3 regions of the Ruegeria sp. ANG10 genome follow, and region 2 is predicted to be linked to each of the others. Evidence: riboswitches for the same ligand, from Rfam matches in the RefSeq annotation. Region 2 holds a riboswitch; each other region holds the start of a gene.

Region 1 (4,321 bases), on a different contig from region 2:
GGGACATCAGACCACATTGGTCGACATCAACAGGGCGGGACATAATTATGATATTATACAGGGACTTACTTACCAGTTTGATCTCTCTCAGCCGGCTCGGTTCGACGCTGGCGGCCACTTGATCGACCCCGTCAACCGGCGCATTCGCAACATTCGCTTTGACGGCCAACCAATGGCCGCCGATCAACGGTTCGTCGTCGCACTGAACAATTACCGCGCCAATGGCGGGGGTCACTTTCCCTTTGTTGATCAGGCCGAACCCATCGCGCTGCCGAATCTGCCTGTTCAGCGCGTCTTGCAGGACTATCTGTCCAGCGCACTGCCGCAGGATCCCTTGCAGTATGCGCCCTATCCTTTTGGCTTTGCCCCGATGCAGGGCACGACTGTGCTGTTAAGAACCGGCCCGAAGGCACAAACCCACATTGCCGAGCTTGAAGAATATGACCCCCTCGTCGTCGGAGAAGACGATGAGGGCTTTTTGCTGATCCGTTTGACGCTCTGACGGGTTGTGTTTCCTGCGCCCGTTGCCTATATCAAACCCCGAGAGGTTGGCGCGGGCGAGCGCCTCGCCAACCTGGTCAGGTCCGGAAGGAAGCAGCCACAACGAGCCCCGCTTGGGTCGATGTCCAACCTCTCACTTAAACTCCCGACATTGAATTGTTGCGAACAGGCCTAGGCAATCAGCCGTGGCCAGACCGCCGCGCTGCGCCGGGCAAATGCACCGATATGGCCAACCTTGGACAGGCCGAACTCGCCCGGAGACAACAAATGGCGGCGTGCGTTGGGTCCGTACAGATCAGCCAGCCGCCAGACCGCGTTCTTTGGCACCAGATCGTCATCCTCAAAGCTGAACAGATCCACGGGTGTGTCTGACTGCGCCCAGCGGGCCTCGGGCAGGGTCACGCCAATTTCGGGCAGATAGTTGCGCGGCGCAGTACACCAGCGGCGCCACTGCCAATACACGCTGGCAGGCAGGTCCGACCCGAATCCCAGTGCCTTGCCCGGCAGATAACCCAGCGCTTTCACGGCCAGAGGCGCATGCCCGTACCAAAACAACAAAGCCAACGCTCGATAAGGCCAGGGATGGTCCGACACAGTCACCGGCCCGGCACAGACGCAGATCATGCGGTCGATCTGATCAATATCGGGCTGAATCGGCCCCAGCATACCGCCGACGGAATGGCCGATGCTCCAGTGCTGCGCGTCGGGGTATCGCCTGCGCATCTCGGCCCGTGCCGCAGGCATGTCGATCAGCGCCCAATCCGCCATCGTGGCCTGAGCTGACTTCAATGGTCTGCTCAGCGAATGACCAAAATCGCTGTAATCATAGGTCAGACAGGCCATGCCATGTTCCGCAGCCAACCAGCGCGCAAAGTGCTGGTAATAGTCGCGCGGCACCCCGGTGGCACTGTGAATCACCACAGCGGTCCGGGGTTCGGCCACCGGCAGGTACAGCCTAGCCGACAGTTGGGTCGAACCCGAAGGAAACTGAAAATCCTCGGTCAAAACAGCTTGTGCGGTATCCAGCATGGCGCCCTCAATCTGAACCGATTAGTTCACCACCCAAACGTTATCGTTTGCCACCCTAAGTCAATCCTGTTTCAGCATGACCACGCGTCCACTTTGCCCCACCAAAAGGTGGCTTGACTCAGGTCACCCCTACCCGCTAGCGATTGGGTGATGGTTCTCGTCCCCGGTCGCCGGGGCGGGATGAAAAGGGAACACGGTGCGGTTCTGCCCGGGAAACCGGAACGAACCAAAGCCGCGACTGCCCCCGCAACTGTAAGCGGTGAGCAATGCCGAAACACCACTGGCCGTAAGGCTGGGAAGGTCGGCAACGCAACGACCCGCAAGTCAGGAGACCTGCCATCGAACAAGAAACCGAAACTCGGGCGGGGCGTCCGGGCAGGTCGTCAGTACGCTGCCACACCTGATCCTTGCCCCTGTCCCGCGCGCGGAGGGCGCAATATGATCTGGAAGACAAGGACACACAAATATTCCGCAACTGTCTGTCAACGCACAGGCAAAACCTGTCCGGCATTGGCACAGATGGCGCGCGCGATCGTACAGGCGATGGACGCTGCCGTTCCGGCAACCACGCCTGATTTTGAGTTCGACGGCAGCACTGAGCTGGCCTATTGCACGCAAGGCTGCAGCGCTCGGTTTCGCGCGCAAAAAGACTTGATCCGCGTCTTTTGTGGAACAAGCGAGGATGTGCCCCTCGAGTCGCTGGATGATTACGCAGATATGATGTTCGGCCCGGATGTGACTATACGCCCTGCAGGCATGCTAACCACTCCACCCTGCGCCATGCTTGAGGTCACAGCGATCCCGCCCAACCCGGTAGCACAGGCAGAACGGCAGGTGGCGCTCTGATCTAGTCGCGCGTCCGCCCAAGGGCGGCCCATTCCATCTGGCCGTCGGTCTCGACGGCGCAGGGCCGCACCGCACGCAAACGGGTCAACGCTGTCTCGGGGTCTTCGCCATGCTCGACCATAAGGCGCAGCACGATCATCCCGGACCGGCCACAGCCGCCCCGGCAATGCACCAGCACCCGCCCTCCGCGGGACAGGATATCAGTCGCCGCAGGGCTGACACTGCCCCACGCCGCGTCAACCTCAGTGGGCGGCGTGCCGAAATCCGCGACTGGCAGGTGCGCCCATTCGATATTGAGTGCCCGCAGGTCGTCACCCAGCCCACCTGCGCCCTCTTGCAGCATTTCGATCTCGGTGGTCATCGAGATCACAAGATCCGGCTGCCAGTTGCGGATCGCTCCCAAATCCCGCGTATACGCGCCACCGCGCCCCGGAAGGGGCGACAAGGCAACGGTGCCGTTTCCAAGCTGAACGGAGTGAATTGCGAACTGGCTCACTACGAACCCTCCCTGATGCTCGCTTGTAAGATGCGCAAACTGCGCTGCAAACCCAAATTCTCCCAAGCCTGCTGTGGACGCGGGCGGCAGGGGTCTCTACGCTGCATCGGAACCCGAATCCGACAGAGCAGACATGAACGACACGCCCAGCCCCGCCTATCAGGTTCTTGCCCGCAAATACCGCCCGGAAACCTTTGCCGATCTCGTCGGTCAGGACGCAATGGTGCGCACGCTGAAAAACGCGTTCGAGGCCGACCGGATCGCGCAGGCCTTCATCATGACCGGCATCCGCGGCACCGGCAAAACCACCACGGCGCGGATCATCGCCAAGGGCATGAACTGCATCGGTCCGGATGGTGAAGGCAAGCCAACGACTGAGCCCTGCGGCCAGTGCGAACATTGCGTGGCCATTATGGAAGGCCGCCATGTCGACGTGATGGAGATGGATGCCGCCAGCCGCACCGGTGTGAATGACATCCGAGAGATCATCGACAGCGTCCGCTATCGCGCTGCCAGCGCACGCTACAAGATCTATATCATCGACGAGGTCCACATGCTGTCGACCAGCGCGTTCAACGCGCTGCTCAAGACGCTTGAGGAACCGCCCGAGCATGTGAAGTTCATCTTTGCCACCACCGAGATTCGCAAGGTGCCGGTGACAGTGTTGTCACGCTGTCAGCGGTTCGACCTGCGCCGGATCGAACCCGAGGACATGATCGACCTGCTCAGCAAGATCGCATCGGCGGAAAATGCCCAGATCGCGGATGACGCGCTGGCGCTGATTACCCGTGCGGCTGAAGGCTCGGCCCGGGATGCGACCTCACTGCTGGATCAGGCGATCTCGCACGGGGCGGGTGAAACCAGCGCCGATCAGGTCCGCGCGATGCTGGGCCTGGCTGATCGTGGCCGGGTACTGGACCTGATGGGCATGATCCTTCGCGGGGATGCCGCGGGCGCGCTGACCGAGTTGGGCGGGCAATATGCCGAAGGTGCCGATCCGCTGGCCGTCCTGCGTGACCTGGCAGAGATCACCCATTGGATCTCTGTTGTTAAAATCACGCCAGACGCAGCCAATGACCCCACCGTATCCCAGGACGAACGCGCGCGTGGTCAACAAATGGCCGAGGCCCTGCCGATGCGAGTCCTGACCCGGATGTGGCAGATGTTGCTAAAAGCCCTTGAAGAGGTCTCAGCCGCCCCAAATGCCATGATGACTGCTGAGATGGCGGTGATCCGCCTGACCCACGTGGCCGATCTGCCCAGCCCGGAAGAACTGATCAAACGTCTGCAAGACACGCCCGCACCGCCAAATGGCGGACCCGGTGGCGGGATACCGGCGCCATCGCATGCCGCGGTTCAGACGCAAGCGCCGGTGGCATCTTCTTACGCAGCTCCCGCCCATGGTGGGGGCGGCGGCGCACCCAGCGCGGCGTTGGCGCAGGATGTGCA
Region 2 (4,321 bases):
CGCTTCGCATCGCTTGTGAACGCCTTATCCACCGGGATCACGCCACGGTCAGGGCACCAGGCTCCGCATTCGGGGATGGTTTTGGCGCCCATCACCGGCCCGGCATAAAGCCCCGCTGCTAGCGCCATCTGCGCCAGCGCGGCCTGCGCCGCAACCTCGCCGCCGGTATCGCACAGATGCGCAAGCCGCCGCAGAGTGGAAACGGGCAGGGTGGAGTAGTCATCCAACCGCGTGTCTTCGCGCCCGTCTGCGGGCAATACGGCCAATGCGATCCCTTTGGTCTGCGCGAGAGTCAGAACCTGTTGCAGACCATAAGACCAGTAGGGCACACCACCGATCAGACGGATCAGGATACCTTTGGAACCTTCCAACGTCTGTTCAACATAGGTGTCAACGGACAGGGGGTGTTTCAACGCCGTCAGATTGGCCAACCGCATCGTCGGCATCCGCCCCTCAGCCCCGCCACCGCGATGCCAGCCTGCCGCGAAAGCGCCAAGGTCGCTGTCCGAAAAGGACAGCACCACCAGATCCGCCGGACTTTGGCCCAGATCGGTCGGGGTCTCAGTTTCTTCGAGCCCGTGGCTTTCGCGGAAGACGACGTGCATGGCTTACTCGGCAGCCTCGGTCACTCCCACGAGGATATCGCGGATTTCAGCCTCTTTGATGTCGTCATGCTCGGCGATCACCACCAGACGCGAGCGGCGCTCTTCGCCGGATTCCCAAGGGCGGTCGTATTGATGACGAACGCGGGCGCCAACAGCCTGAACCAACAGACGCATCGGCTTGCCTTGAACAGCGGCATAGCCCTTGACGCGCAGGATGTTCAGCTCATTGGCAAGACGTTCGATATTGGCGACCAGTTGGGCCGGGTCTGTCTGTTCCGGCAGCTCGATGATGATGCTTTCGAAATCGTCATGTTCGTGATCATGGTGACCATCGTGATGGCTTGGCCGCGCGTCCATGTCATCCTCGGCGGCTGCCTCAAGACCCAGCACAACGCGCACGTCAACGGCACCTTCGGCGACTTCGACGACGGGCAGCGGGCGTGGAGCCTCGGCTGCGATCACTTCTTTGGCCTTCGCCACACCTTCCGGGCCGGCTAGGTCAGGCTTGGTTAGCAGGATGATGTCGGCGCACGAAATCTGATCCTCGAACACCTCGGACAGGGGCGTTTCATGGTCGATCGAATCGTCAGCCAGGCGCTGGGCGTCGACGGCTTCGACATTCGGGGCAAAACGCCCGGCGGCCACGGCCTCGGCATCGGCCAGCGCGATCACGCCGTCCACGGTGATTTTCGAGCGGATATCGGGCCAGTCAAACGCTTTCAGCAACGGTTTGGGCAGGGCCAGGCCCGAAGTTTCGATCAGGATATGATCGGGGCGCGGTTCCAGCGCCATCAGCGCCTCGATAGTCGGAATGAAATCATCGGCCACGGTGCAGCAGATGCAGCCATTGGCCAGTTCCATGATGTTTTCCGCCGGGCAATCCGGAATGGCGCAGGATTTCAGGATGTCGCCATCGACACCCACATCGCCGAATTCGTTGACGACAACGGCCAGACGCTTGCCCTGCGGGTTCTGCATCAGGTGCTTGACCAGCGTGGTTTTGCCCGAGCCCAGAAAGCCGGTGATCACAGTGACAGGGAGTTTTTCGAGATTGCTCATTTCAGGGCTCCAATCGGGGGAATGCGGGCCGCACAGTTTTTGCGGAAATGTTCGGGACGTTCGCGCCATTTGACCAGACCGTCTTCGGCGGCGAGGTACTTAGTGACGCCTTCGACGATGGTGTCGACATGGTCGGTTTCGTTCAGGTTTTCGTACACAAAGGTCCAGCGGGTCGGACCGCCGCGCAGCACGATGGAACACCCTTGATCGCAGTTCGACAGGCATTCGACCGGTTTCAGCTCGATCCCGTCGGGCAAACCGGCGTCTTCCAGTGCCTTGTGCAGCAGGGTGCCCGGACGCTGTGCATCGTCCTCAATCGGCAGCCCACGACGACAGGTGGTGCAGACCAGCAGCTCGACTGGTGCAGTCTCGGTCACGTCTCTCATCCCCCCAAATCCTCTTCGCAGGGGACGGGGTTTCATGCGGGCCACGTCTGCACATGGACCCGACACCGGATCACCCCGTCCGGTTTCAACTTCGGGCGCTGGCAGGTCTCCCGGCTTGCGGATGTCGAGGCGTTTGCCCCGGCGGATGTCCCGCCTTCCCGGCCTTTCGGGCCAGTGGCATTTGGGCACCCTCTCCGGTCACGGTCGCGGGGGCGGCTGCGTTTGACGGTCACCCGCTGACGCATTCCCTTTTCATCCATCCTAAGATGGACACCAACGCAAGCGACATGCGGCACGGGCAGGGGGCTTGTCAAGCACGAGGCGCGTGGTGAAATCGCTCAAGCCAAAAAAGCGACCAGCCTATGTCAATCCGCGGCATCAGCGGCCAGCCTTTCCCGCAGCCAGGCGCAAAACAACCCTGCCGCAGCGGTCGGTTGGGCAGCGCCTTGTGTACTGATCAGGTAATGCGACTGGGCAAAGGGAATCGCAGGGCCTGCAATTGCAATCGGCGCAGCCTGCCGGATCGCATTCCGGGCGAACCGTTCCAGTACCGTTGCATAGCCCGCGCCGGCCATCACAAGCTGCAGTGCTGCGACCGAGGTGTCCACCGAATGTCGGGGCGGCTGGTCCGGAAGCGCGAGCCCGTTGGCCTGAAAGTACCGCGCCCAGTTGTCTTCGTATCCAAGGATATGAATCAGAGGGCCTTGCCGCAGTACGTTCAGGGTCGCGGGCGAGTCCCCGGCCCGGCATACCGGTACCAGCTTTTCGTCTGTCAGCTTTTCGGACTGAACGCCGGGCCAATCGCCATAACCCAGCCGGATTTCCACATCCACATCGCCGGGGGCCACGCTGTCATTCCAGATGTGCGAGACAAGGCGTACTGGGATCTCGGGGTGGCGAGCGGTAAAGTCGGGCAGTTCCGCCGCGACCCAATAGGTGGCCGTCGATATCGCCGCACGGATTGTCAGGGTCTGGCGCGAGGCAGGGCCGAACAGGCTGTTGGTGGACAGGGCGATGTCGCCAAGCGCACGCCGCACAGTCAACGAATAAGACTGCCCCAGCTCAGTCAGTTCCAACCGGCGGGCATTCCGGGTGAACAGCTTTTGCCCAAGCTCGGCCTCAAGCGACCGGATGTGCAACGAGACCGCCGTCTGCGTCAGGCCCAGCTCTTTTGCTGTGGTGGTAAAATTCAGATGCCGCGCGGCGGTTTCAAAGCTGCGCAACCATGTGGGGTTTGGAAGGCGATCCATATATCACCAAATTATTTTGACCATAATTGGCATTATTAATCATTTTCGTTTCTGGCAGACAACACGGATACTCGGCCCGAATACGACCGTCAGGAGGGAAACATGAAAGTCGGATTTATCGGTTTAGGAAATGTGGGCGGCAAACTGTCCGGCTCGCTTCTGCGCAACGGGATTGACCTGACGGTTCACGACCTTAACCCCGATTTGGTGGCCGAGTTTGTGGCCAAAGGGGCCGAAGCCGCCGAGAGCCCGGCGCAGATGATGCGGGATTGTGATGCTGTTATAACCTGCCTGCCGTCCCCGGCGGCCTCGGACGCAGTGATGCATGATATGCTGCCCGAGGTCGGGCCAGGCAAGATCTGGATGGAGATGTCGACCACCGACGAGGCCGAGGTCAAACGATTGGGGGCCATGGTGATCGAGCGTGGAGGCGCGGCGGTGGATTGCCCGGTTTCGGGCGGGTGCCACCGGGCGGCCACTGGCAATATCTCGATTTTCGCCGGATGTGATCGCGAAACCTTTGAGCGGATTCTGCCGTTTTTAACCACGATGGGGCGGCGCGTGCTGCACACGGGGGAGTTGGGTTCAGCCTCGGTCCTAAAAGTTCTGACCAACTATCTAGCGACCGCAAACCTGATCACCTGTGCCGAAGCGCTGGTAACGGCCAAAGCGGCCGGGATGGATTTGAACACCACTTATGAGGCGATAAAGATTTCGTCGGGCACTTCATTCGTGCATGAAACGGAAAGCCAGGTCATTCTAAACGGGTCCCGCGATATCTCGTTCACCATGGACCTTGTCAAAAAGGATATTGGACTGTTCCAAGACGTCGCCGACCGCGCCGGAGTGCCCTTGGAAATCAACCCGGTGATGATCCGTATTTTCGAAGACGGTATCGCCCGCTATGGTGAACGCGAACTGTCACCGAATATTATCAAGCGGTTGGAGGACGCGACCGGGCTGGATATCACGGCGCCCGGTTTCCCGACCGAGATGCACGATGACGAACCGGAAGAGCCGG
Region 3 (4,321 bases), on a different contig from region 2:
GCACAAGTGTCAGGCCCAGTCGGCCCATATCAGTTGAGGCCTGGATGCATGGCCTGGGCCATTTTCGAAATCGCTTCGATATTTGCCGGTCCGGGGGTCAATTCCTCGTACCGCAAACCGATCCAGCGCTCGTTTTTCACGGCTTCGGTCTGCGACATCACCGGATGTTCCTGCAGAAATTTGAACGTGTCCGCAGCGCCATTGCCCGTTTGATAATCAAGCAGCACAAGGAATTCCGGGTTAGCAGCGGCAACCGCCTCCCACGAGGTTCGGCCCCAGCTTGTTTCCATGTCGTGGGTCACGTTTTCACCACCCGCGGCAGCAATCATAGCATCGGGGATGGCGAACTTACCTGCGGTGAATGGCGCGTCCGCCGGGCCGTCCAGCAAGAAAACGCGGGGTTTCGCCAGGTCGGCAGTCTGCGCTTCGATCGCTGAGAGTTCGTCTTTCCAGCCCGTGACCAGCGCCTCGGCCTTGTCTTCGACGTGCATGACCTGACCCAGGCGCAGGACGTCATTGAATAGCAGGTTCATGCTGGCTTCGGGGCGATCCTTGTCCAGATGCACACAGCTTTCGGTCAGGATCATGGTTTTGATACCAAAGGGCTCCAGCGTATCCGGGGTCACATCTCCGCCTGGTTTCATGCCGTAATACCAGCCAGCAAAAAACAGGTCGGGCTCCACGGCAACAAGGTTTTCGACAGTTGGGTATTTCGGTGCCAGTTCGGGGATATCACCGCGCAGGGTGTCGAATTCCGGGCTGGTTTTGTACCAGCCGGTGATGCCGGTCAGTCCGACGATTTTGTCCTGCAGGCCCAACGCGAAGGCCATATCGGTCATGTTCATGTCATGCACAACCAGACGCTCAGGCTGGGTTTCGAACACCAGCGGCGCTCCGCAGTTGTCGACGGTGACCTCGTGGGCGGACGCACCGCCTGCCATGGCTGTGACCAGCGTCACGGACCAGATGTGTTTCATTGGGGAATGTTCCTTGGTTTAGGTTGAGATTGTGGATTTACGGATATCCAGCGCTGGAATCACGCGGCCTTCGTGGTGAAAGCACAGGTATTCAACGCCAAAAGTATCGCGGACCCGCTCGGGGGTCAGCACTTCGGCCACGGGGCCAAATCCCGTGAGCCGCGTAGATTTCATCAGGGCCACGTGGGTGGCGAATTCCGGGATCATGACCAGATCATGGACAATCATCACAACCGTGATGCCCAGTTCGGCGACCAGAGACAGCATCCGACCCTTGGCATCCGGATCGAGATGGTTGGTCGGCTCATCCAGAAATAACAACGATGGGTTCTGTGCCAGAGCTCGGGCGATATGCGCGCGTTGACGTTCGCCCCCGGACAGTACCGCCATGCGCTTGTCTGCCAGCGCACCAAGGTCGGTCAGGTCAAGGATTCTGTTCAGTTCCCTGGCATGTTCAACTGCGGATCGGTCGGCCCAGATCGGAATCTGGCCCATGGCAACATAGTCCCGCAATAGCAACCTGCCATCCGGCTGCTCTTGCTGGCCCACAACCGCGATCATGCGGGCACGTTCCATAGCGGGCATATGTTTCAGGCTGCGTTCCTTGACCAATACATTGCCCAATACAATCTCAGCCGCCCCGCACAGAAGGTTCAAAAGCGTGGTTTTTCCCGCCCCATTCGGACCGGCAATTGCCAGTATCGCGCCCTCGGCCAATTCAAACGAGACGCCTTGCAGAAGAACGTCACCATTGAGCGCATAATATTCGAGATCACGCGCAACCAGAAAAGATGAGGTCGTCATGATGGCTCCTCCAATTGAATTCGAGGCAAACGAGAAAGGGTTTTTGTAAATAGTGGTTGCGGCCGGTCCGTCGCGTTGGTCCAACCGTCTGCGACGTTGCGGTACTGATGTGCGAATTCCGCCAACGCGTCGACATCTTCGGCAGTTTCAATATCGCCGAACAGGTACTGAGCTTTGCCAGCGGCCTGAAATCCGACGGTCGTTGGTCGCGCGCAGCCCGCCATGCAGGTAACGGTGCGCACTGCGAACCCGGTTGGCAACCTGCCGGTCAACGCATTGCGCACGGCATCAACAGGCAATGCCCCGGTGCAGGTCGAGCAGATCAGAAGGAAATGGTCAGGTGTTTCCGGCATTGTCCGCTCCGCTTGAAGCCAAGCGCGGACAGAAGGTGCCGATCATGTACACACGTTTCAGACGTGCCATCAAAGCCTCCTTCCAGGACGCCCCGCCCCGGGTTGGTTGAACATGTGATGGCAGGTCTCCTGACTTGCGGGTCGATGCTTGGCCAACCTTCCCGGCCTAATGGCCAGTGGATTTTGGCGTCGCTCACCGCTTACAGTTGCGGGGGCAGTCACGGATTTGGCGCCAAAGTGGCGAACCGCACCGTATTCCCTTTTCATCCCTTGGGCGGACCATCGGGAACCATCTGGCCCTTGCTTGTCTTAGACTGGGGGCCATGTCAATCACGATTTGAAACAACAACCTTTCGACCGGAACTCAAACGCTCACAGTTTCGAAATCTGTCTCATGTGTAGTGACTGCAAGAGCAGCCTCTAAAGCCGCAGGCGTTGCGACAGCAGGCTGTGATAGAAGTGGCATTTTTTGTCCTTCAGGTCTGGGAATTCAATTTGAACGCAGTCGATTGTCGGTCGCGCGCGAGCGTTCTAGCTTCGGCCCGACTGAGCGACATGAGCGTTTCTTCTGATGAAAGCCCCTTGGCCCGCGATTTTGACCAGATACGGCGCGCGGATACCGGGGACCATGGCAATGCCGCTTCTGACAACCACTGTCGCAACGGGGCTGGAAGGCCGTCAAACGCATCCATCGGATCGCTTGATCGCCGCTTGCGGCGTAAGCTGCATTGCCCGAGGTTACGTCTCATGCTTCGGTTTCCGGATTTTGCACTGGGTCCAAAACCAAGACGAGACGGGTTTCATTGGTACCTTCGATCGGAGGTGAGCGGTGCACCACCCCTGACGATGGTCGCTCGGGCCAGAGTGTTCCCCGAAGCAGGATCGGCGCGCCGGTCTGAACGGTGAACACTCGCTTGGGATCGCTTCCATCGGTCGAAGTGCCATATTGTGTTCCAGTGCCACGATAGGTGCAGACCAACCTGGCGGTGACCGCATCGGTATGGAATTTACGGCAAGCATTGGTAGTGACAACATCCAGCCGCAGCCGCAGGAACTTGGCGTTCATCAATTCACAGAAGATATCGGCCAGAGAAGAGATATCGTCCTGAAGCCACGCTTTTTCTGGGCCGTCAGCCAAGCCGGAGATATCGCAGAGTTGTCCCACGGTCGTTTGAATGGCGCTTGGCGGAAGAATGACGCGCCCACTTGGCAAAGCTTCGGGGTCAAGCCGGTCAAGCCAGCGTTGCATTTCCGGCGGGGTTCGCCGGCGCCAAATCATAGCGGCACAGCTTGGCTGTGCAAAAGTGCGGAGCGACGCTGGATCATCTGCGAAGCTCACACCGGTGACCTTGTCTTTCACGGGTTTTCTGACGAAGTTCATGCGGCATCCTCTACCCGGCGCCAAATCGGGAAGGGGTCAGGAAGGTCCGGCAAATTGTCGGGCCCTGCCGCCGTAACTGCTGGCATAAGGCAATTGTCCAATCGTGCCTTCAACCCCGGCCAGTCGATACTGGCACCGATGAAAACGATCTCTTGACGGCGGTCGCCCCACGGCTCTTGCCAGTGGGCCTGCATATAGGCGCGAGCGCTGTCATGTGTGGGGCGTAGCTCTTCGGGCACCGATGCCCACCAAGTGCCGAGTGGTTTGACGCTGGACAATGCACCGGCGAGTGAAAATTCAGCCACCCAGTCGGGGCGTGTTGAAATCCAAAAGTGGCCTTTGGCCCGGATCACCCCTGGCAGATCACCGTTGAGAACGTCTAAAATGCGTTCGGGAACGAACGGAAGTCGCGCCCGGTAAACGTATGACGCAACCCCGTATTCCTCAGTCTCAGGCACGTGGTCGGCAAATCCGTACAGTTCCTTTGCCCACATTGGGTGTTCATGGGCTTGCTCGAAGTCAAAGAGGCCAGTGTCCAGGATCTTTTCTGCGGCAACTTCCGAGTGGTTGGTCTCGATGATCTCGGCATCTGCATTCAGACTGCGGATGATCTTGCGGGCCGCATCAACTTTTTCCGGCCCTGCATCATCAACCTTGTTCAGAACCACGACATCAGAGAATTCTATTTGATCCGTAAGCAAGTGGACCAGCGTTCGCTCGTCTTCCTCACCCATCGTTTCGCCTCGGTCTCGCAGGAAATCGTGGGACGAGAAATCGTTCAGCAAGTTCACCGCATCGACAACCGT

What was found. Region 2 has a riboswitch for cobalamin ahead of AB1A64_RS06785 (DUF1636 domain-containing protein). Riboswitches for the same ligand answer to the same signal wherever they lie in the genome.
Region 1: linked by a shared signal. The riboswitch ahead of AB1A64_RS17135 (hypothetical protein) and the one ahead of AB1A64_RS06785 (DUF1636 domain-containing protein) in region 2 are both predicted to bind cobalamin.
Region 3: linked by a shared signal. The riboswitch ahead of AB1A64_RS15610 (DUF1636 domain-containing protein) and the one ahead of AB1A64_RS06785 (DUF1636 domain-containing protein) in region 2 are both predicted to bind cobalamin.

Annotation. Positions count from the first base shown of each region.
Region 1 covers NZ_JBFCVU010000009.1:50,156-54,476, forward strand. Annotated here, with positions in the region: gene AB1A64_RS17120 (bifunctional 2',3'-cyclic-nucleotide 2'-phosphodiesterase/3'-nucleotidase) at 1-502, shown strand, start outside; RNA gene ffs (signal recognition particle sRNA small type) at 542-640, shown strand; gene AB1A64_RS17130 (hypothetical protein) at 673-1,530, opposite strand; cobalamin riboswitch at 1,665-1,886, shown strand; gene AB1A64_RS17135 (hypothetical protein) at 1,969-2,376, shown strand; gene AB1A64_RS17140 (dual specificity protein phosphatase family protein) at 2,378-2,872, opposite strand; gene AB1A64_RS17145 (DNA polymerase III subunit gamma/tau) at 2,946-4,321, shown strand, end outside.
Region 2 covers NZ_JBFCVU010000002.1:539,284-543,604, reverse strand. Annotated here, with positions in the region: gene cobN (cobaltochelatase subunit CobN) at 1-605, opposite strand, end outside; gene cobW (cobalamin biosynthesis protein CobW) at 609-1,664, opposite strand; gene AB1A64_RS06785 (DUF1636 domain-containing protein) at 1,661-2,050, opposite strand; cobalamin riboswitch at 2,133-2,343, opposite strand; gene AB1A64_RS06780 (LysR substrate-binding domain-containing protein) at 2,416-3,300, opposite strand; gene AB1A64_RS06775 (NAD(P)-dependent oxidoreductase) at 3,403-4,321, shown strand, end outside.
Region 3 covers NZ_JBFCVU010000007.1:169,882-174,202, forward strand. Annotated here, with positions in the region: gene AB1A64_RS15595 (iron ABC transporter permease) at 1-28, opposite strand, end outside; gene AB1A64_RS15600 (ABC transporter substrate-binding protein) at 30-977, opposite strand; gene AB1A64_RS15605 (ABC transporter ATP-binding protein) at 996-1,781, opposite strand; gene AB1A64_RS15610 (DUF1636 domain-containing protein) at 1,778-2,134, opposite strand; cobalamin riboswitch at 2,236-2,443, opposite strand; gene AB1A64_RS15615 (DUF6525 family protein) at 2,611-2,883, opposite strand; gene AB1A64_RS15620 (DUF1826 domain-containing protein) at 2,880-3,494, opposite strand; gene AB1A64_RS15625 (GTP-binding protein) at 3,512-4,321, opposite strand, start outside.